2 regions of the Halobacillus ihumii genome follow, and region 2 is predicted to be linked to the other one. Evidence: predicted binding sites of a transcription regulator. Region 2 holds the regulator's gene; the other holds the start of a gene.
The links. Region 2 encodes CtsR, which represses protease genes until heat stress. Its sites were predicted from a motif close to ATGGTCAATAAAGGTCAAACA; they were not measured.
Positions count from the first base shown of each region.

Region 1 (4,110 bases), 1.5 Mb from region 2:
CACTTCGAACAGTTCTTTCAGCAAGTTGACTGTTCTCAGACAGTGCCCTCCTGCCTACCGGTTGCATCAACCGAATATGGTGGAGCAGTTGATAACGTCTTTGCATAACTTCAAGGACATCTGGAAACAATTTCTTTTGTAAGTCAATTAAAGCTCTCATGAAAAAGCTCCTTTATTATGAAAAGTATATTAGTCGGGATAGATATGTCCCAGGCAGTCATAATCTGTCCCGCTCGGAGCAAAAAAATATCCTTTTCAATTTATATATTATCAGTGCAGGTGAAGCTGTGCAACTGAAAAACTCACTGTAACCGCTCTCTTAGCGAAAAAACATCGATTTCCCGGTAATCAATTCTTTCACCATTAATAAAAAGGACGGGAATTTCAAGAAAGTAACTACGCAGTAATTGCTCATCTTCCTCAATATCAACCTCAGTCATTTCAATTTGATAATCCATGGCGAGAACTTCAATCAGTTCTTTAACTTCATCACACAACTTACAATTACTTTTACCGTAGAGAGTTATTTTATTCATGTTGTCTTCCCTCCCTATTTGGAGCATACAGTTAATCTGTGACTTTGATAAAACTAATAAAGCCACGTTAAGAAACGTGGCTTACAAAATCATAATAACCATGGTCAATTTTAAATTTCTTCGCTTCTAAGAACTCAATCAATTCATCTTCACCAACCGTTCGTTCAAGGGAACGATACAGTGACTTTAAATTAAAGGACAGCTTTCTTCTATGCTGCATATCAAGAATATGGATTCTACGGTCTTCTGGAATCTTTTCAGTTGATATGATTTTGAAACGAATAATATTTGTCATAAAATCCCCTTTTCGCTTAACGAAAACCAACAATCGGATATCCACAAGAATAACACACACAAATTTCGAGTGAAACTTATAACACTCAGCCTGACTAGAAAATGAGCTACAAAAAACCACCTGCTAAAATAGGCGGCGTGGGTAAATTAAATATAAATAATGTAAGTAAAAGCGCGCCCGAGAGGATTCGAACCCCCGACTGACGTAGAACCGGAATCTACCGCTCTATCCAACTGAGCTACGGGCGCAAAATCAGAAAGACAAGGTATATTATACGATTAATCAGCAAGAAAATCAAGATCTATTTTGACTTGAGCGTCTTGGAATTCTAATCATAATCACAGGTTTATCCTGTTCAAATTAGGGAAATGATGGTACAGGGATGCTCTATTGTACCAGCATCTGCGATTTTTTCTATAACCGCGAATCTATAAGTCCTGTACCTCTCTCCAAACCAGCCAAGGACTAAAGAAATTAGTCAAAAAGGTACAATCTTTTCGTTTGACCTTTTCTGACCTTAAAGGTATGATAAAAACATATTCCATCATATATGCAATGATGAAAAGGAGGAAATTACAATGAATTTAATCCCAACAGTAATTGAACAAACTAACCGTGGAGAACGTGCCTATGACATTTATTCCCGTTTATTGAAAGATCGGATTATTATGCTAGGCAGTGCTATTGATGATAATGTTTCCAACTCTATCGTTGCTCAGCTATTATTCTTAGCTGCTGAAGACCCTGAGAAAGACATTTCACTTTATATCAACTCTCCGGGTGGATCCATTACCTCTGGAATGGCCATTTACGATACGATGCAGTTCATCAAGCCAAACGTTTCTACAATCTGCACAGGGATGGCCGCTTCTATGGGTGCTTTCCTTCTCAATGCCGGTGCAAAAGGAAAACGTTATGCACTGCCAAACAGTGAAGTGATGATCCACCAGCCACTCGGCGGAACACAGGGGCAAGCATCCGACATTGAAATTCACGCTAAACGCATCATCAAAATGCGTGAGAAATTAAACCAAATTCTATCAGAACGAACTGGTCAGCCGCTTGAAGTGATCGAGCGCGACACAGACCGTGATAATTTCATGTCAGCCCATGAAGCTGTCGAATATGGTCTAATCGATAAAGTGATGGAAAAGACAGGCGAATAAGAACAAAAGCCCGCTGTATGAACAGCGGGCTTTTGTTATGTACAACCATGGAACCACAAACCATTTATGATCATAAAATTTTGTTCATTTCTTCACATAAACACGTATTACTCTTTCACAAAGGACGTTAATTCAGCTATCGCTTTTTCTTCATCCGTTCCTTCAGCTATTAACAAAATTTCCTCATTATAGGCCACTGCCAAACTCATGAGCCCCATAATACTCTTTGCATTCACCCGCTTCTGATCTTTCTCAATAAAAATATCCGCTGAAAAGCGATTGGCTTGCTGCACGAATTGAGCAGCAGGCCTAGCTTGTAAACCTGTCTCTAATTCAACCTTTACGGCCTGTTCAATCATTTATTCATTCCCCTCTCTATTATGTCTTCATTATTTTCAGAAAGCGCATACAATTCGTTTAAATAAAGAACGCTTTCTACAGGAAAGCGCCCTCAATTGTAAATAATTATAGCATGAAATTTTTCAGATTACATTATTTTTGACTACTTTCCTTTACTTCACCCCGCCTAACTTTGTCCGCAAAATCATCGATCTTGCGCAGGCGATGGTTAATACCAGATTTACTTATCGGAGAACCTGATACTAACTCCCCAAGCTCTTTTAACGAAACTTCCTGATGCTGAAGCCGAAGTGAGGCGATTTCGTGAAGCTTATCAGGTAAAGCCTCTAATCCTACAGTTTGTTTAATGAACCTAATATTTTCTACCTGCCTGAACGCAGCTCCAATCGTCTTATTTAAGTTGGCCGTTTCGCAATTGACAAGCCGATTAACAGAGTTTCGCATATCTCTGACGATACGTACATCTTCGAATTTAAAAAGAGCCTGGTGCGCTCCGATATTACTAATCAGCTCGGTAATCTTCTCCGCCTCTTTTAAGTAAGTAATAAACCCTTTTTTTCTCTCCAGGGTCCGGGCATGTAACCCAAAGCTGTTCATTAGCTCACATAATGCCTCATTATGTGACTCGTCAGAAGAGTGGATCTCCAAATGGTAAGATGATGTTTCCGGATTATTTACAGATCCTCCCGCCAAAAAGGCTCCTCGCAAGTATGCTCGCTTGCATCCAGTAGTGGCCAAATACTTTTTTGGAATCTCCGGGTTGACCGAAAAAGGCCCGACTAAAATTTCTAAGTCTTTTAACAGTTTTTCGGCGTTTTCTTTCATTCTGACAATATAAACATTATTCTTTTTTAAACGCATTTTCTTTCTTACCAGAAGTTCTACAGGATATGGATACAGCTTTTTAATCAGCATATAAATGCGTCTCGCTATCGCAGCATTCTCTGTTTGGATATCTAATAAATAGGACTTATTAGATAAAGAGAATGTTCCATTCATTCGAACGAGGGCTGCCAATTCCGCTTCCACACTATTCTTCTCATCGGCTTCTACATTCGTTAGTTCCTTTTTAATCTCTGATGCAAACGACACTATGTTCACCCCCATTTTAAACAAGCTTCAAGCGGCATGACTTCTTTCTCCTATAACATCGAATGCAGCAAATGAGCTAATTTAGTCGTATCATGGCGAATGGCTGCCTGACTTTTATCAATAATATCTTCTTCAATAATATTTAGTCCCAGTGCCTTAATTCGATCCATGTCATAATGCACAGGTTCTGCATTTTCTTCTGCATAAACTTTCCTGATATTTGGCCCGATTGGCTTATTATGAACGACAACAGAATGAATGCACCCTTCTCCGACGTGATCATATATAGCCTGCACATGATCAGCTGCTGTATAACCTGATGTTTCCCCTTCCTGTGTCATCACATTACACACATACGTTACCTTCGCCTTCGTTTCTCTTAATGCCTGACCGATCTCTGGTATTATAATGTTCGGCAGAATGCTAGTGTATAGACTGCCCGGTGCAATTACAACCAAGTCTGCGTCTTTAATGGCATCCATCGCCTCAGGCAATGGCTGAATAGGAAGCGGGCTGACATATACGCGTTTAATTCGTTTATTGGCTTTTGGGATATTCGACTCCCCCGTTACAAGCGTCCCATCTTCCATCTCAGCATGTAGATTCATGGAGTGGTTAGCAATAGGATAGATATTCCCTTTCACATTCAGCACACGAGAAA
Region 1 is NZ_CACVAO010000001.1:785,979-790,088, forward strand. Features, by position in the region: gene G6R08_RS04175 (sugar-binding transcriptional regulator) at 1-160, opposite strand, end outside; gene G6R08_RS04180 (glutaredoxin family protein) at 303-536, opposite strand; gene G6R08_RS04185 (hypothetical protein) at 604-831, opposite strand; tRNA gene G6R08_RS04190 (tRNA-Arg) at 1,004-1,079, opposite strand; gene clpP (ATP-dependent Clp endopeptidase proteolytic subunit ClpP) at 1,404-1,997, shown strand; gene G6R08_RS04200 (HPr family phosphocarrier protein) at 2,105-2,356, opposite strand; gene whiA (DNA-binding protein WhiA) at 2,490-3,449, opposite strand; gene G6R08_RS04210 (gluconeogenesis factor YvcK family protein) at 3,500-4,110, opposite strand, start outside.
Region 1: the regulator CtsR is predicted to act here: its motif matches at 1,330-1,350, upstream of clpP (ATP-dependent Clp endopeptidase proteolytic subunit ClpP).

Region 2 (17,331 bases):
GAGTGCTATAATTGCGACTTTGACATTGTACGCAAGCTAGAATAATCTTTGTTGACATCTTTCATCACCTCACATTAGAGGTATAATCACTTTCATAAATGTAGCACGCTTTCAAGTGGCTGTCAATTATACCTTATAGCGTAATTTCACTCATTTCCAAATATTTCTCAAGCTTTCTCTTAACCCGCTGCAACGCATTATCAATCGACTTAACATGCCGCTTCAGCTCAACAGAGATTTCCTGGTAGGATTGCCCGTCCAAATAAAGTGCGAGCACCTTCTGTTCTAATTCGCTTAATAATTCAGAAATTTTTTCTTCCATATCGCCAAACTTTTCTTTGTTGACGATTAGTTCTTGAGGGTCAATGACCTTAGAACCGGCTATAACATCTAATAGTGTACGATCTGATTCTTCATCAAAGATAGGCTTGTCCAGCGATACATAAGAATTTAGCGGAATGTGTTTCTGTCTTGTGGCGGTTTTAATTGCGGTAATAATTTGACGGGTAACGCACAGTTCTGCGAAAGCTTTAAACGAAGATAATTTCTCCCCTTGATAGTCTCTAATTGCCTTATACAAGCCAATCATGCCTTCTTGTACAATGTCTTCTCGATCTGCACCAATAAGAAAATACGTCCGGGCTTTTGCACGAACGAAATTCTTATACTTATTAATTAAATAATCTAAAGCCTGGATCTGACCCTGGTTAATACGCTCGATAATTAACTCGTCATCAAGCTTATCAAGATCCAGCTCTTCGATGCCTGCCTCAGTTTGTCCGATGCTCACTCAGGATCCCTCCGACCGTGGTACCTAAATATATAGAAATATTATACAGTAAGCGCTTCACTAGCGTCAACAAGCCCTTGTTATTTACCTCCTCGACGCCATTTTTCAAAAATGTCGCGTATCTCTTTATTCATCGGGATCTTCGGCTGATATTGAACCGCTTTATGAGATTCTACATCTTTCTTTATTTCCCGTTGAATATTCATGACCTCAATGTAAAGTTCTCTGGCAGATTTCCTAAAGGCCCCCTGGGCAAAAATCGTACGCTGTTCTGCATAGTCAGAGGTAGCTACATACACTTGTGTCCGTATATCGGTTAAGCTGCCAGCCAACTTCTCAATCCGCTCATCAGCTGTTTCATTTTCTTTTGTAAAAATGACTTCAATTTTAAAATTGTGCTGCTTCCTTTCAAGACCCCTTACATGGTACGCATCAAAAACAACAATAACCCGATCGCCCGTATACGCCTGGTATTCAGCCAATTTTTCGATCAGAAGGTCCCTGGCCTGACCTAAATCCCGGTCTTTAAGTCGCTTAAGCTCCGGCCAAGCTCCAATGATGTTGTACCCATCAACAAGTAAAACAATCATCGTTACTCACCGAGGGGGCGGCGCTTCCTGTAGACTTCATACATCAAGAGGGATGCTGCCACTGAAGCATTCAAAGAAGTCACCTGACCTGTCATAGGAAGACGTACCATCCAGTCACATTTCTCTTTCGTTAAGCGGCTCATCCCTTTTCCTTCACTTCCGATGACAAGGGCTACAGCCATATTCCCGTCTAACTGCCGATAGTCTTCTGTACCCTCCGCATCTGTTCCTACGACCCAAACAAACCGCTCTTTCAGTTCGTCAATTGTGCGGGAGAGATTCGTCACCCGAGCAACAGGGATATATTCAATCGCTCCCGTTGATGTTTTGGCGACTGTAGTCGTTAACCCGACTGACCTCCGTTTAGGAATGATTACGCCATGGGCACCACTCGCGTCTGCTGTTCGCAATATCGAACCCAGGTTATGAGGATCTTCAATCTCATCTAAAATAACAAAAAAGGGGGACTCCCCTTTTTCTTCCGCACGAGCAAATAAATCATCAATATCACTATATTCGTAGGCGGCTACAGCAGCGGCTACACCCTGGTGGTTACCTTCTACTAATTGATCAATTTTTCGCTTGGGAACCTTCTGAACAATGACACCATTCTCTTTAGCAAGCTGTTCAAGCTTCTTCAAAGCATTGTGCTGAAGTTGGTCTGAAACGAGCAATTTATTAATAGCTCGTCCTGATCGCAGCGCTTCTTGTACACTGTTTTTACCAATAATCCACTCATCTTTCATTGCTCTCACTCCTTTCTTCAACCAGATCAATAGCATTTGTGATCAGCTCTTCAAGCCGCTCCGTATGCCCCGCTAAATAATGGTAACCAATCACGGCCTCAAACGCAGTCGAGTAACGATACGTCTGGACGTTTGTATTCTTAGGTATGCTTCCGGACTTGGCATTGCGGCCACGCCTGAGCACGCCTTCCTCTTCTTCTGTCAAAAAGGCATCTTCCTGCCATGCCTGGACAACTTTTGCCTGCGATTTAGCTGACACAAATCTTACAGCTGCTTGATGTAACTGTTGAGGCTTAATAACTTCACCCTTATCTAGTAAATATTTACGAACATATAATTCATAGACCCCGTCTCCCATATAAGCGAGAGCGAGGCTCTTCATTTGTTTCACATTCGTTGCCGCCATAGAAGCTCAGCCCCGTTTCCAGCGAGTACCTTGAGAGGTATCCTCTAAAATAATATTACGCGCCTTCAGTTCATCACGAATCTGATCAGCACGAGTAAAATCACGATCTTTCCGGGCCTGCTTCCTTTCAGCAATCAATGAATCGACTTCTTCATCTAACAGCTCTTCATCTTTGGCGATTTGTACACCCAAGACATCCGTCAACTCTTTCAATGCCTGCTCAAAGTGTTCAAGCACTGCTTCATTGGTCTGTTCCGCCTGTAGATAGAGGTTAGCTGACTTCGTTAAATCAAATAACACAGAAATTGCATTAGCTGTGTTAAAATCATCGTCCATTTCAGTCATGAACTGCTGTTTATGCTGGGCAATTTGCGCCATCCAAGTCTCTGTAGACTCTTGCAAATTCATACTGGATTTCTTACGATGCTGAATATTTTCATAAGCATTCCGAATTCGGTCCAGACTGCTTTTCGCTCCCGCTAATAGCTCATCACTAAAATTAATCGGATGACGGTACTGGACACTCAGCATAAAGAAGCGAATCACTTGCGGGTCGTGTTTTTGAATTAAGTCATGGGCGAGCACGAAATTCCCTAAGGATTTAGACATTTTTTCATTTTCAATGTTGATATATCCATTATGCATCCAGTACCGAGCAAACGAATGACCATTATTGGCTTCAGACTGGGCAATTTCGTTTTCATGGTGAGGAAATGTAAGGTCTTGCCCGCCTGCATGGATATCAATCGTATCTCCTAAATATTTTCGCGCCATTGCTGAGCATTCAATATGCCAGCCGGGGCGACCTTCACCCCATGGGCTTTCCCATGAAATCTCCTCTGGCTTTGCCTCTTTCCAGAGCGTAAAATCAAGGGGATCCTCTTTCTTCTCGCCCACTTCAATCCTAGCCCCAGAACGAAGCTCATCAATTGATTGGTGAGAAAGTTTCCCGTATTCATCAAAAGACCGTGTACGGAAATAAACGTCCCCTTCTGATTCATAGGCGAAACCTTTTTCAATTAATCCATTGATAAAAGCGATAATTTCTTCCATATTGTCTGTTACACGAGGATGATGAACGGCTTCTTTCACACCAAGCGCCTTTACATCCTCTTTATACGCCTCGATAAATCGGTTTGCGATATCTGGGACTTCTTCGCCCATCTCATTGGCAGCTTTTATCAATTTATCGTCGACATCTGTAAAATTAAGCACGTACTCGACCTCATAACCACGATACTCAAAATATCTGCGCACGGTGTCAAATACGATAGCTGGACGAGCATTGCCGATATGAATATAGTTGTACACGGTTGGTCCGCATACATACATTTTCACTTTCCCCTCTTCCAGCGGCTGAAAAGTTTCTTTAGTTCTTGTTAGTGTATTGTAAACGTTAATGCTCATTATGACTGACTCCTTCCACCTTATCTAACTGATCACGCAAGCGTGTAATTTCTTTCTCCATTTGGTCCAGCCGATCATAAACCGGGTCAGGAAGCTTGTGGTGATCTAAATCCTTCCTGCCAATTTTCTTACCATCCTGAACTACCACATGTCCGGGAATCCCGACAACAGTTGAATTGGCCGGCACTTCATGTAACACCACCGAGCCTGCTCCTACTTTAGAATTCTCCCCAATTGTGATCGACCCTAATACTTTCGCCCCTGTAGCAACGAGTGAGTTATCTTGCAAGGTAGGATGCCGTTTTCCTTTCTCTTTCCCTGTTCCACCTAAAGTCACGCCCTGAAACAGTGTTACATTATCGCCAATCTCACATGTCTCCCCAATGACGACTCCCATGCCGTGATCTATGAAAAAGCGGCGGCCGATTTTAGCCCCCGGATGAATTTCAATGCCTGTAAAAAAACGGCTGACTTGAGAAATAACCCGGGCGATAAAGAAGAACTTCCGCTTATATAAAGCATGTGCTACTCGATGCGCCCATATCGCATGTAATCCAGAGTACGTCAGTATGACTTCCACATAAGAACGAGCTGCGGGATCCTGATCAAAGACCACATCGACATCCTCTTTAAACATTTTCATAAGCCCCATCCATACCCCTCCTTTTATATAAGAAAAAGCGTGCAATTAACCTAAAAAAAACGCGTCTCATGTGCTTAGGCAGCACAGAGACGCGTTATGCGCGGTTCCACTCTGTTTTGGGAATAACTCTTTCCCCTCTTTAAAACCTGATAACGGCAGGTGACCGCTGACAGCATACTTTTTTCAGCTGCAGACTCCGAGGTGCATTTCAGAAATGTTCCTTACAATCACTTTCAGCCAGTGGTGATTGTCTCTGTGGTAAGGATTTCACTCCATACTTCTCCTCTTCAACGTTTCATATGAGTATCTTCACTATATGCTATAATCAAATGTTTGTGAATTAATTAGTTTTGAAGCTGGTTCAGGACATCATTCAAACGGATAGTAACCGTCTCCGCCCCTAGCAGGTGAATAGCATCTGGCAGTTCAGGGCCATGAGTCTGTCCTGTAGTTGCCACACGAATCGGCATAAACAGCTTCTTCCCTTTATGACCTGTTTCTTTCTGTGTCGCCTTAATCTGTGCTTTAACATTCGCTGGTGAGAAATCATCAAGCTCTGCAAGCTTTTTCTTGAACGTATCAAGAACTTCTGGAACTTGTTCTCCTTTTAACACATCCATCGCTGATTCATCATACTGAATTTCTTGTTTGAAAAAAAGTTCAGTTAGCTCAACGATTTGCGCACCGTAATCCAGCTGTTCATGGTAAAGACTTATCAATTCACGTGCCCAGGACTGATCATCTTCGGTCATATTTTCAGATAAACGACCAGCCTCAACCAAATGTGGCAAGGCCAAATCAACAACACTGTCCAAATCCAACGCCTTCACATATTGATTGTTCATCCATTTTAACTTAGCAGGGTCAAAAATCGCAGGTGAAGTCGATAAACGGTCAGAATCAAATTGTTCAATCAGCTGATCCTTTGTGAAGATTTCTTCTTCTCCAACAGGCGACCAGCCCAACAATGTAATAAAGTTGAATAAAGCTTCTGGTAAATAGCCTAGCTTGTTATATTGTTCAATGAACTGAAGAATGTGTTCATCACGCTTACTTAGCTTCTTACGATTCTCATTTAGGATAAGAGTCATATGGCCAAATGTTGGCGGCTCCCAGCCCAATGCATCGTAGACCATCATCTGCTTAGGTGTATTGGAAATATGTTCTTCCCCCCGAAGCACATGGGTAATCTCCATTAAGTGGTCGTCTACCGCTACAGCAAAATTGTAAGTAGGCGTCCCATTTTTCTTTACAATAACCCAGTCACCAAAGTCACTAGATTCGAAGGAAATATCATCTCGTACGAGGTCATTAAATTTGTACGTCTTCCCTTCTGGAACCCGTATACGAATACTTGGCTGACGGCCTTCCGTTTCAAACTGATTAATTTGTTCTTCTGACAAATTGCTGTGGGCACCAGAATATTTAGGAACTTCACCACGAGCGCGTTGAGCTTCCCGCTCCGCATCTAATTCTTCTTCCGTCATATAACATTTATAAGCAAGACCTTTTTCTAACAGTTCATCGACATACTTTTTATACAGTTCGAGACGTTCCATTTGGCGATAAGGTCCATAATTACCACCGACATCCGATCCTTCATCCCATTCGATTCCTAACCACTTCAGGTAATTTAATTGACTTTGTTCGCCGCCTTCGACATTTCGCTTAGCATCCGTGTCCTCTACACGAATAATAAATTTACCTCCTGCATTTCTTGCAAAAAGGTAATTGAATAAAGCAGTACGAGCATTACCAATATGAAGATTCCCTGTTGGACTTGGTGCGTAGCGCACGCGTACATTGTTCGTCATATTATGTTCTCCTTTCTACATTACAAACCGGGCATGATCCTTTTTTTATTTTATCATTTTTTGCTTATGATTGTTGACTATTTTGAAGAAGCACAACAGCCTGGGCTGCGATCCCTTCTTTTCTCCCTGGAAAGCCCAACTTTTCTGTCGTTGTAGCCTTTACGTTAATACGTGACTGCTCTCCATCTAATAGCCGGGCAATATTTTCGCGGATTTCATCGATATACGGTGCCATCTTGGGTTCCTGTGCGATTACAGTACAATCAAGATTCCCCAACTCATAACCCTGATCTGTTACGAATTTCCACACATGCTTTAGGAGTTCGCCTGAATCCGCGTCCTTAAATTCAGGGTCCGTATCAGGAAAGTGTTTTCCAATATCGCCTTCCCCTATCGCTCCAAGACAAGCATCCGCAATCGTATGCAACAGCACATCTGCATCAGAATGCCCAATCAGGCCTCGTTCATGAGGAATGGTCACTCCCCCAATGATACACTTCCGTCCTTCTGAAAGCTGATGAACGTCAAACCCTTGTCCAATGCGAAACATAGTCTGATCCCCTCCCTTTCCTATCCTAGTATCCTTTAGATAAGCTTCTGCTTTAGCCAAATCTTCCGGGGTTGTTAATTTAATATTGTCATAACTACCTTCCAAAATCTCGACTTGTCTTTCTAACCGCTCCACTAAAGAGGCATCATCTGTTCCGTAGTAATTTTCCCTTTGAGCTCGTTCGTGAGCTTCCGTGATCAACCCATAATCAAAAGCTTGCGGGGTTTGAGCAGCCCACAGTTTACTTCGATCAAGTGTCCATAGATGGGCATGATCCTTTTGCTTAATCGTGTCTGTGACAGGTGTTGCCAACAATGCAGCCCCTTTATCACGTACCACTCCAGCTAGTTTATGTAGATTTTCATGTGTTACAAAAGGGCGTGCCCCATCGTGAATAAAAACAGGGAGATCTGTTTGCCGAACAGATTTAAGTCCTTCATAAACACTGTCCTGCCGTTCAGCTCCTCCGTTTACGAATGTAACAGAAGAGGAAAAACCATACGAATCTATAAGCTCGATCATTTGATCTTGTTCACGATGATTCGTTACGAGTATAATCTCCTTACAGTGATTATCTGATACAAAAACGGTAAGGGTATGTATGATTAAAGGCTTGTCATTAATCATTAGAAACTGTTTATTCTTACCAGCAAGCATGCGCTTTCCTTGTCCAGCAGCTAAAATCACAACATTATAATTTGTCATATTTACCATCCTAGCAGTATTAAACAACAAAAGCGATAACACACAGTTATCACTTTTGTTTTTCTCTATTTGTTTATACCGTTTTTATAAAGCTTTTTCAAGTGATTTTGGTTTAGCAAAGATCATCCTGCCTGCGGAAGTCTGAAGGACACTAGTCACGATCACTTCAATCGTTCTGCCAATATAATCTTTACCTTCTTCCACCACAATCATCGTGCCATCATCTAAATAGCCGATACCCTGTTTTTGTTCCTTCCCATCCTTAATAATTTGGATGGTCATCTCTTCTCCAGGGAGAACGACAGGTTTAACAGCATTTGCTAAATCATTAATATTAAGAACTTGGACATTTTGAAATTCACATACTTTATTAAGGTTAAAATCATTTGTAACTACAATCCCGTCCATCACTTTAGCCAGCTTCACGAGCTTGCTGTCCACTTCATGAATATCTTCAAAGTCGCCTTCATATATCTCCACCTTAACAGGCAGATCTTTTTGAAGTCGATTTAAAATATCCAGTCCGCGGCGTCCGCGATTACGTTTAAGACCATCGGATGAATCTGCTATATGCTGCAATTCTTCCAATACAAACTGAGGAATTACAATCGTCCCCTCCAGAAAATGCGTCTCGCAAATATCAGCTATTCGTCCATCAATAATAACACTTGTATCCAATATTTTCTCTTTCGGGATCATAGAACGATCAACACTTTCCGCTCCTGTCAGCTCTTCTTCAGCCAGCTTCTTATCTTTCCTATTCGCAATGGCAAGTAAGTTTAAAAACTCGTCCTTCCGCTTAAACCCGACTTGAAATCCGAAATATCCGAGAAGGAAGGTCAAGAAAATCGGTAAAATCTGATTCACAATCTGAATCTTAATATCTTGCAAGATGTTATTGACCAAATAAGCAATTATTAAACCGACAATTAACCCAAGGCTGCCAAATAAAAGGTCAGCGACAGGGGCTCTTACCAGGGTGTCCTCTACCCATCTTAAAAAGTTAACGATATGATCGACAACCCAAAACGTTAGTAAAAATAAGATAAGTGCTCCTACGAGTGCACCAACTACTGATTGAATCCACCCTTGCCAGGAAAAGTTCATCGTTGAAAGTAATTCAGGAATATAAAGATAGCCGATCGTTCCGCCGGTTACAACTATAAATAATTGAACAATTCTTCTTAGCATTGCGTTCACCTCCTTGATCACATTATGACCAAACTTCCTTACTATTAATCGGTTAAAAACATAAATGATGATCTTAAACTAGCACAAATTCCAAATATAGTCAATTAATAAACTATATATTTTAACATGAATTTAAATATATTGTCAATTATTTTATATATGACGGTCAACGAATAACTGTTCCTGAATCCTATCCAACCCATCTCTTATTTTTGTGGCACGTATTTCTCCTACCCCATCTACTTCCACCAACTCTTTTACAGATGCTTGTATAATCTCATTCAAAGTCCCGAACCGTTCAACTAAGTGTTCGATAATTAAGTTAGGAAGGCGGGGGATTCGCTGCAATATCCGATATCCTCTAGGACATATAGGATCTGACATTTTCGTGTTAGATGGATACCCTAGCAGCTTTAAAACTTGCTCATCAGAGAGCAGCTCTGTATTTGCTCCCTCCTGCATTTTCCGCAAAATATAATAAGGTTCATAATCAGGACGTTTGCTATAATCCTTTAATAAAGATTTCGCATCCTCTTCAATATTTGAGACAAGTTCTGTTAACTGAAGTTGAATCAAACGCCCCTCTGTTCCTAATTCATTCACATAATTTAAGATTTCCGTTTTAATTCTCAAGACCATTTCAATTCGATGAACCACCTGCACAACCTCAGAGAAAGATACCATATCTTCAAACTCCATGGCCCCTAAGTTTGTTACACTTTGGTCTAAAACGTTCTTATATTTTTCCAGTGTCTGAATCGCTTGATTCGCCTTCGTCAAAATCACACCAATATCCTTTAAAGAATACCTTAACGGGCCCTTATAAAGCGTAATCACATTACGTCTTTGAGAAATAGCAATAACTAGATGCCCTGTTTGCTTCGCCACCCGCTCAGCTGTCCGATGCCGCATTCCAGTTTCGGTTGAGGGAATGTCAGGATTTGGCATCAATTGAGCGTTAGCGAATAAGATATTTGAGCCTTCATCATTTAAAATTAACGCTCCATCCATTTTCGCAAGCTCATATAAATGGGCAGGTGTAAAGTGTGATTGAATATGAAAACCGCCATCCACTAAGTCTCGTATAGTGTCTCCATACCCAACGACGATAAGCCCCCCTGTTTTAGCCCGTAATACATTATCAATTCCATCACGTATCGGGGTGCCAGGAGCAACAAATTTAAGAATCTCACCAATCCCATTATCTTTTCTCTCATGTAATTCCATTTACCGCTCCCCCAATGTGACTTGAATCGCTTCTTGAACGGTGTTTACACCGATGACTTCTATCGGCTGAGGCGGTGTCCAACCATCTAAATTCTTCTTAGGAATAATAACACGCTTAAAACCAAGTTTATTTGCTTCCTGCACTCGTTGTTCAATGCGGGCGACTCTTCTAATTTCACCCGTTAGTCCTACCTCTCCTACCACAACATCATCAGCATTTGAAGACTGATTTCTAAAGCTTGAGGCGATGCTGATGGCCACAGCTAAGTCGATCGCAGGTTCGTCTAATTTAACACCGCCAGCAACTTTCACGTAAGCATCCTGGTTTTGAAGCAGGAGCCCAGCTCTTTTTTCAAGGACGGCCATTAACAGAGGTACTCGGTTATTATCAAGGCCTGTTGCCATTCTTCTTGGATTGCCATAAGACGTTGGAGATATGAGAGCCTGGATCTCCACTAAGACTGGCCTTGTCCCTTCCATAGAGGCTACTACAATCGACCCGGCTGCACCTTGAGACCTTTCCTCTAAAAAGATTTCAGAAGGGTTCAGCACCTCTTCTAAGCCCTTCTCTTTCATCTCAAAAATGCCCATTTCATGTGTGCTTCCGAAGCGGTTCTTAACACTTCGTAAAATACGGAAAGTATGATGTCTTTCTCCCTCAAAATATAAGACGGCATCAACCATATGCTCAAGCAGCCGCGGTCCAGCAATAGAGCCTTCTTTCGTAACATGGCCAACGATAAAGATGGGTATTCCTTTACTTTTAGCTATCCTCATGAGTTGACTCGTACATTCACGAACTTGCGACACACTCCCTGGTGCTGAAGTAACGTCTTCCTTAAAAATGGTTTGAATAGAGTCGATAACCACAAATTTGGGATCAATCGCCTCAATTTGATTTAACACATCCTGTAAATTCGTTTCAGATAAAACATAAAGTTCTTCTGACTTTACGCCCAGGCGTTCTGCACGCAGTTTAGTTTGGCGTGAAGACTCCTCTCCAGATATATATAAAACTGGAGGCTGTTTATTCGCAATTTGCGCTGACACTTGCAGTAATAATGTTGACTTTCCAATACCCGGGTCTCCACCTATCAAAACCAGCGACCCCGGTACAATACCTCCGCCAAGCACACGGTTTAATTCAGGCATATCCGTGGCCATTCGAGGCTCTTTTTCAGACTTGATCGCATTAATTTTCTCCGGTTTAGATGATGAAGTACTGGTTTGAAATACGTGACGGGAATTGGATCCTGTTATCGCAGTTTCTTCAACTAGTGTATTCCACTGATGACAACCCGGACATTTCCCCATCCACTTCGGTGTTTCATATCCGCATTCTTGACAAACGAACTTCGTCTTTCTTTTAGCCAAGGGAATCTTCCCCTCTCTTACTATTTTATACGATAAACATTGTGAAAAAGTTTCATGCAGTTATCAATTATATTAAAACCTTCTTAATAAAAGCATAGCTGATACAGAAAAAAATCGGAAGGCAAACCCCTTCCGATTTATAATTATTCATATTTTATTCATATTTGCGTCCTTATTTCGCTTCTTGCTGAACGTGAACAGTAAATTCTTTATTATCATTCAGGTCAATTTTAACCTTTTGGCCTTTTTGAATATTTTCTTTCAATAACTCTTCTGATAATAAGTCCTCCACGTTTTTCTGAATGGAACGGCGTAACGGCCTTGCGCCATACTCTGGGTCGAACCCTTCTTCAGCAATATGCTCAATAGCTTTTTCCGTAAGAGTAAAATCGATTTCTTGATCTAACAAGCGTTTCCTCAATTGTTCCGCCATTAGGGTAACAATGTCTTTCATGTGTTTTCTCTCAAGAGAATGGAAAACAATCGTTTCATCGATTCTATTTAAGAACTCTGGACGGAATGCTTTTTTCAATTCATCTGTCACCTTGGATTTCATATCTTTGTAGTCTTGGTTGGCTTCATCCATTGAGAACCCAAGGTATTTATTTCTCTTAAGCTCTTGTGCACCGACGTTTGATGTCATAATCAGAACCGTGTTTCGAAAATCTACTACACGTCCTTTAGAGTCAGTCAGACGTCCATCTTCAAGCACCTGAAGAAGGATGTTAAAGACTTCTGGGTGAGCTTTTTCTACTTCATCAAGCAGGATAACAGAGTATGGCTTGTTCCGTACTTTCTCTGTCAACTGTCCTCCTTCTTCAAAACCTACATAGCCTGGAGGGGAACCTACAAGACGAGAGGTGCTGTGTTTTTCCATATACTCTGACATATCAATACGAATCATCGCATCTTCTTCACCAAACATGCTTTCAGCTAAGGCACGGGCAAGCTCTGTTTTCCCTACCCCTGTCGGCCCTAAGAAAATAAAGGAGCCAATTGGACGCTTCGGATCCTTCAATCCGGCACGAGCACGGCGAATCGCTTTAGATATTGCCTTAACAGCTTCTTCCTGCCCAATGATACGGTCATGAAGGGTATCCTCTAAGTGTAGTAATCGTTCACTTTCATCTTTGGTCATTTTCTTAACTGGAACTCCCGTCCATGTCGATACGATCGAAGCGATGTCCTCTACTGTCACTTCAGAGTCCTCTTGACCTTGTTTCTCTTTCCACTCATCTTTCGTTTGATCAAGTTCATCGCGAAGACGCTGTTCACTGTCTCTTAAGGATGCAGCCTTTTCAAACTCCTGGCTTTGTACAGCAGCATCTTTTTCTTTTCGTACCTCTTCAAGTTTTTGCTCAAGCTCTTTCAGATTAGGTGGTGCTGTATAGGAACGAAGACGAACTTTAGATGCTGCTTCATCTATTAAATCAATCGCTTTATCCGGCAGGAAACGATCGGTAATATAACGGTCAGAAAAGCGGACCGCTGATTCAATAGAATCATCTGTAATCGTTACACGGTGGTGAGCTTCATAGCGGTCACGAAGCCCTTTCAATATTTGTACAGATTCATCGAGTGTAGGTTCATCTACTTGAATCGGCTGGAACCGGCGTTCAAGAGCTGCATCTTTTTCAATATACTTTTTATATTCATCAAGTGTTGTAGCACCGATACACTGCAATTCACCACGGGCAAGGGAAGGTTTCAGAATGTTTGAAGCATCGATAGCACCTTCTGCTCCTCCTGCTCCAATTAGAGTGTGCAGTTCATCAATGAACAGGATGATATTTCCCGCTTGGCGAATCTCTTCCATTACTTTTTTCAAGCGATCTTCAAATTCACCGCGGTATTTAGTCCCTGCCACTACTGTACCCATATCGAGAGTCATAACCCGTTTATCACGCAGGATTTCAGGAATTTCATTGTTCATGATTTGCTGAGCCAGCCCTTCAGCAATGGCTGTTTTACCTACACCAGGCTCACCCACAAGTACCGGATTATTTTTTGTACGACGGCTTAGTACTTGAATTACACGCTCTATTTCTTTGCTTCTTCCAATTACCGGGTCAATATTTCCCTCTTTAGCTATCGCTGTTAAGTCACGGGCAAGAGAATCAAGTGTCGGGGTATTTGCATTGGCTGACTGGGATCCCCCACCGCCTCCACGGCGATTTTGCCCGCCTGTTGACTCATTATTTCCTAGCAGCTGAAGGACTTGCTGACGCGCCTTATTAAGACTTACACCTAAGTTGTTTAATACACGAGCCGCTACACCTTCACCTTCGCGAATTAGACCAAGAAGGATGTGCTCTGTACCCACATAAGAATGGCCTAATTTACGTGCTTCGTCCATTGATAACTCAATAACTTTTTTAGCTCTTGGAGTATAGTGAATCGTTTGGGATACTTTCTCACCCTTACCGATTAACTTTTCTACCTCTTGCTGAATCTTGCTTGCTTCAAGTCCTAATGCTGTTAAAGACTTAGCAGCAATCCCTTCACCTTCACTTACTAATCCTAATAAAATGTGCTCTGTTCCAATATTGTTGTGACCTAATCGAACGGCCTCCTCTTGTGCTAAGGCAAGTACTTTTTGCGCGCGTTCTGTAAAACGTCCAAACATCATGGATACAACCTCCTTGCATTTATTCTTTATTTTCTAACTGAAGTCTTTCTCGAATTAATGATGCTCTTCTAACATCCCGCTCGGATGGGGATAAGGTTTCTTTTGCGTATTGCTGCAGGAATCCGGGCTGCGTCAAAACCATTAATTCATTTAAAATGGTTTTTGGTACATGATCAATGAAACCAAGGTCAATACCAAGTCTTAGATCTGATAAACATTTTGCAGCCTCTTTAGACTCTATGATTCGACTGTGTTTTAAAACACCATATGAACGAAAAATTCGGTCCTCAAGCTGAATACCTGAGCGATGCATTAATGCTTGCCTTGCTCTTCGTTCCTGGTCAATCAGCTGTTTTACTACACTATGAAGGTCTTCTACAATATCTTCCTCGGATTTCCCCAAGGTTATCTGATTGGATATTTGAAAAATACTGCCTACTGCCTCACTGCCCTCCCCGTAGATACCCCGAACGACTAAACCTAGCTGATTAATGGCAGGGGTCATGCGGTTAATCTGCTGGGTCATGGCAAGAGCAGGCAAATGCATCATCACCGATGCTCTCATTCCAGTACCTACATTTGTCGGACATGCAGTTAAATATCCTCGCTTCTCATCAAAAGCGTAATCGACCTTCTCCTCAAGCCAATCATCAAGCTGTGAGGCCTGCTCAAGAGCCCTGTCAAGCTGAAAACCCGGGAAGTATAACTGGATGCGTATATGATCTTCTTCGTTGATCATGATTGACACTTGTTCATTTTTAGATATCAGTGAGGCTGAGTGCTCAGAATTATCCGTTAAGTGCGGGCTGATCAAATGTTTTTCTACCAGCACCCTTTTCTCGATCGGTTGTAACTCATTCATTTTAACAACTTCAAAGTTCTTGTAATCTCGAAAGGATTGATCCTGGAACTCATCATGGAAAAAAGATAGTACTTTTTCCAAATGTTCCTCTGAAGAAATCGTCGGAAAAGGAACATCAGAAAAGTTACGTGCCAAACGTATACGGCTGCTTAACACGATATCACTATCGGGGCCGTCTTCCTTCATCCACGGACTAATTGCCTCATTCATAAATTGCTGTAATGACATCAGTCCTCCTCCTCCCCTCTTTGATCGAGTTGGCTATCTAAGGAGCGAATCTCATCCCTTACTTTAGCAGCTTCCTCAAACTCTTCTTGTTGTATTAAGCGTTGTAGTTCAGATTTATATTGATCCATCTGACGTTTAAGGTGCAAGTTGCCTCCTTCACGTCTAGGGATTTTACCATCATGACGCGTATTACCGCTATGAACCCTTCTCAAAATAGGATTTAACCTATCATCAAATGTTCTATAACATTCCGCACAACCAAACTTCCCTGCTTTTGCGAATTCTTGAAATGTTAGACCGCATGTAGGACATTTAAGTTGTTCCTTAGGAGAAGGGGTACTAGTCTGCTGACCCTTCAACGAGTGTTTCGTTTCGAAATTAAAAAGTCCAGTCAATAAGTCGTTCAATATAAAGTTTTCTTCATGGTCATGCATATATCCTTTTTCCTTCGCGCATTGTTCACAAACATGGATTTCAGTCTTTTCACCATTTAATAATTGTGTCAAATGAACAGTGGCAGGACGGTTATGGCATCGTTGACATTCCATAACATTCTCTCCCTCCTATTTCAGCTTTTGTACTTAAGGGTAAACAGCATAGCCGCTAAAATTCTTGAACGGATCTCATCCCTTAAAGGAAGGGGAAAAGCGAGAACTTCACGGTCCATTACACTCACCATCATACGAGCTTCACGACCAGTGATGCTGTCATTTTCAAGTAATCTTTCAATAATATCAACTGCTATAGACTGCGAAACTTTAGGATGGATTAGATGCATAAGCTCTTCGATCATCTGTGCTTCTGATCGATGTTGAACACGCCTGATGCGAATATAGCCTCCGCCTCCGCGCTTACTTTCAACTATATACCCTTTTTCCACAGTGAACCGTGTTTTAATCACATAATTTATTTGGGAAGGCACACATTGAAATCGGTCAGCAATTTCACTTCGCTTGATTTCAATAGCTTTCCTCTCATTATTGTCTATAACATTCTTTAAATACTCTTCTATGATGTCGGATATATTCCGCATTTTCCCTCCTCCTCATTTGACTTTGACTATCTTTGACTATAATTTTATTATACTTAAATTTTACATATACGCAAATAAAATGTTTTTGTTATATCTGTAATCATTCCCTAATTAAAGGGAGCTTAAAACCAAAAAAACTATACGATTTTGTCGTATAGTTTCCTCATCTTTTCTGTTTGACCTGTATTACATTTTCTACGTTTGAAAGTCGTTCAATTAGTGTAGCATCATTAAATTCCTGACCTTTATTAATGTGTATGAGAATACTTTTAGTACGATTATTCAGATTTTCAACCTCTACTCTTTGCAGTTCAATACCTTCATCATCAAAGATACCAAGTAATTTACCAGTTTCTATCCGTTCATCCGTAATGAGTAGATAAGAATTTTTAAAATAACTGCTAAAGTACTTTTTCTCCAAATTATTTAAGAAGATTAAACTTAGTAAAACTAAAATAGTAGCAAGCACTGCTACATCGTACATCCCGGCACCAACGACCAAACCCAGCCCTGCAACTGTCCAAATAGAAGCAGCTGTCGTTAATCCCCTTATCGTCATTCCATTTACAATAATTGTGCCTGCGCCTAGAAATCCAATTCCGCTAATAACATATGAGGGAATACGTGAAGGATCAAAACGCACATTGTCATAGTTGTTAATAAAGTGTTCAAAACCATACAAGGATAAAAGCATCATGAGACACGAACCAATTCCAACTAATATATGTGTACGAAATCCCGCAGAGTGATTTTTCAATTCTCTTTCAAAACCAATAATACCTGATAATAGGAGTGCGATTAACAAGCGTATAAAAAATGTTTCTATATGTTCATTAAATATGACGAACTCATCCATTCGGATTCCACCTTCCTTGCTCAGGAATAAAGGGTCTTTATTATTATATAGTAAAAAAACCGGAAGCATATGCTTCCGGTTTTAAAATAATAATGTGGCCGCGTCCTACTCTCACGGGGATCGACCCGACTACCATCGGCGCTGAAGAGCTTAACTGCTGTGTTCGGCATGGGAACAGGTGTGACCTCTTCGCTGTCGCCACCACATCACTTTTATGAAGAAGGGTAAACCTTCAAAACTGGATAAGACATTCAAGTTATCAAACATTTAATGTGTACGT
Region 2 is NZ_CACVAO010000001.1:2,233,505-2,250,835, reverse strand. Features, by position in the region: gene rpmG (50S ribosomal protein L33) at 1-58, opposite strand, end outside; gene sigH (RNA polymerase sporulation sigma factor SigH) at 134-790, opposite strand; gene G6R08_RS11155 (NYN domain-containing protein) at 871-1,380, opposite strand; gene rlmB (23S rRNA (guanosine(2251)-2'-O)-methyltransferase RlmB) at 1,383-2,126, opposite strand; gene G6R08_RS11145 (Mini-ribonuclease 3) at 2,116-2,532, opposite strand; gene cysS (cysteine--tRNA ligase) at 2,539-3,939, opposite strand; gene cysE (serine O-acetyltransferase) at 3,929-4,591, opposite strand; T-box leader at 4,665-4,882, opposite strand; gene gltX (glutamate--tRNA ligase) at 4,927-6,396, opposite strand; gene G6R08_RS11125 (bifunctional 2-C-methyl-D-erythritol 4-phosphate cytidylyltransferase/2-C-methyl-D-erythritol 2,4-cyclodiphosphate synthase) at 6,461-7,651, opposite strand; gene G6R08_RS11120 (PIN/TRAM domain-containing protein) at 7,736-8,842, opposite strand; gene disA (DNA integrity scanning diadenylate cyclase DisA) at 8,996-10,069, opposite strand; gene radA (DNA repair protein RadA) at 10,070-11,443, opposite strand; gene clpC (ATP-dependent protease ATP-binding subunit ClpC) at 11,616-14,072, opposite strand; gene G6R08_RS11100 (protein-arginine kinase McsB) at 14,092-15,162, opposite strand; gene G6R08_RS11095 (protein-arginine kinase activator protein McsA) at 15,162-15,710, opposite strand; gene G6R08_RS11090 (CtsR family transcriptional regulator) at 15,731-16,195, opposite strand; gene G6R08_RS11085 (MgtC/SapB family protein) at 16,359-17,051, opposite strand; rRNA gene rrf (5S ribosomal RNA) at 17,144-17,257, opposite strand.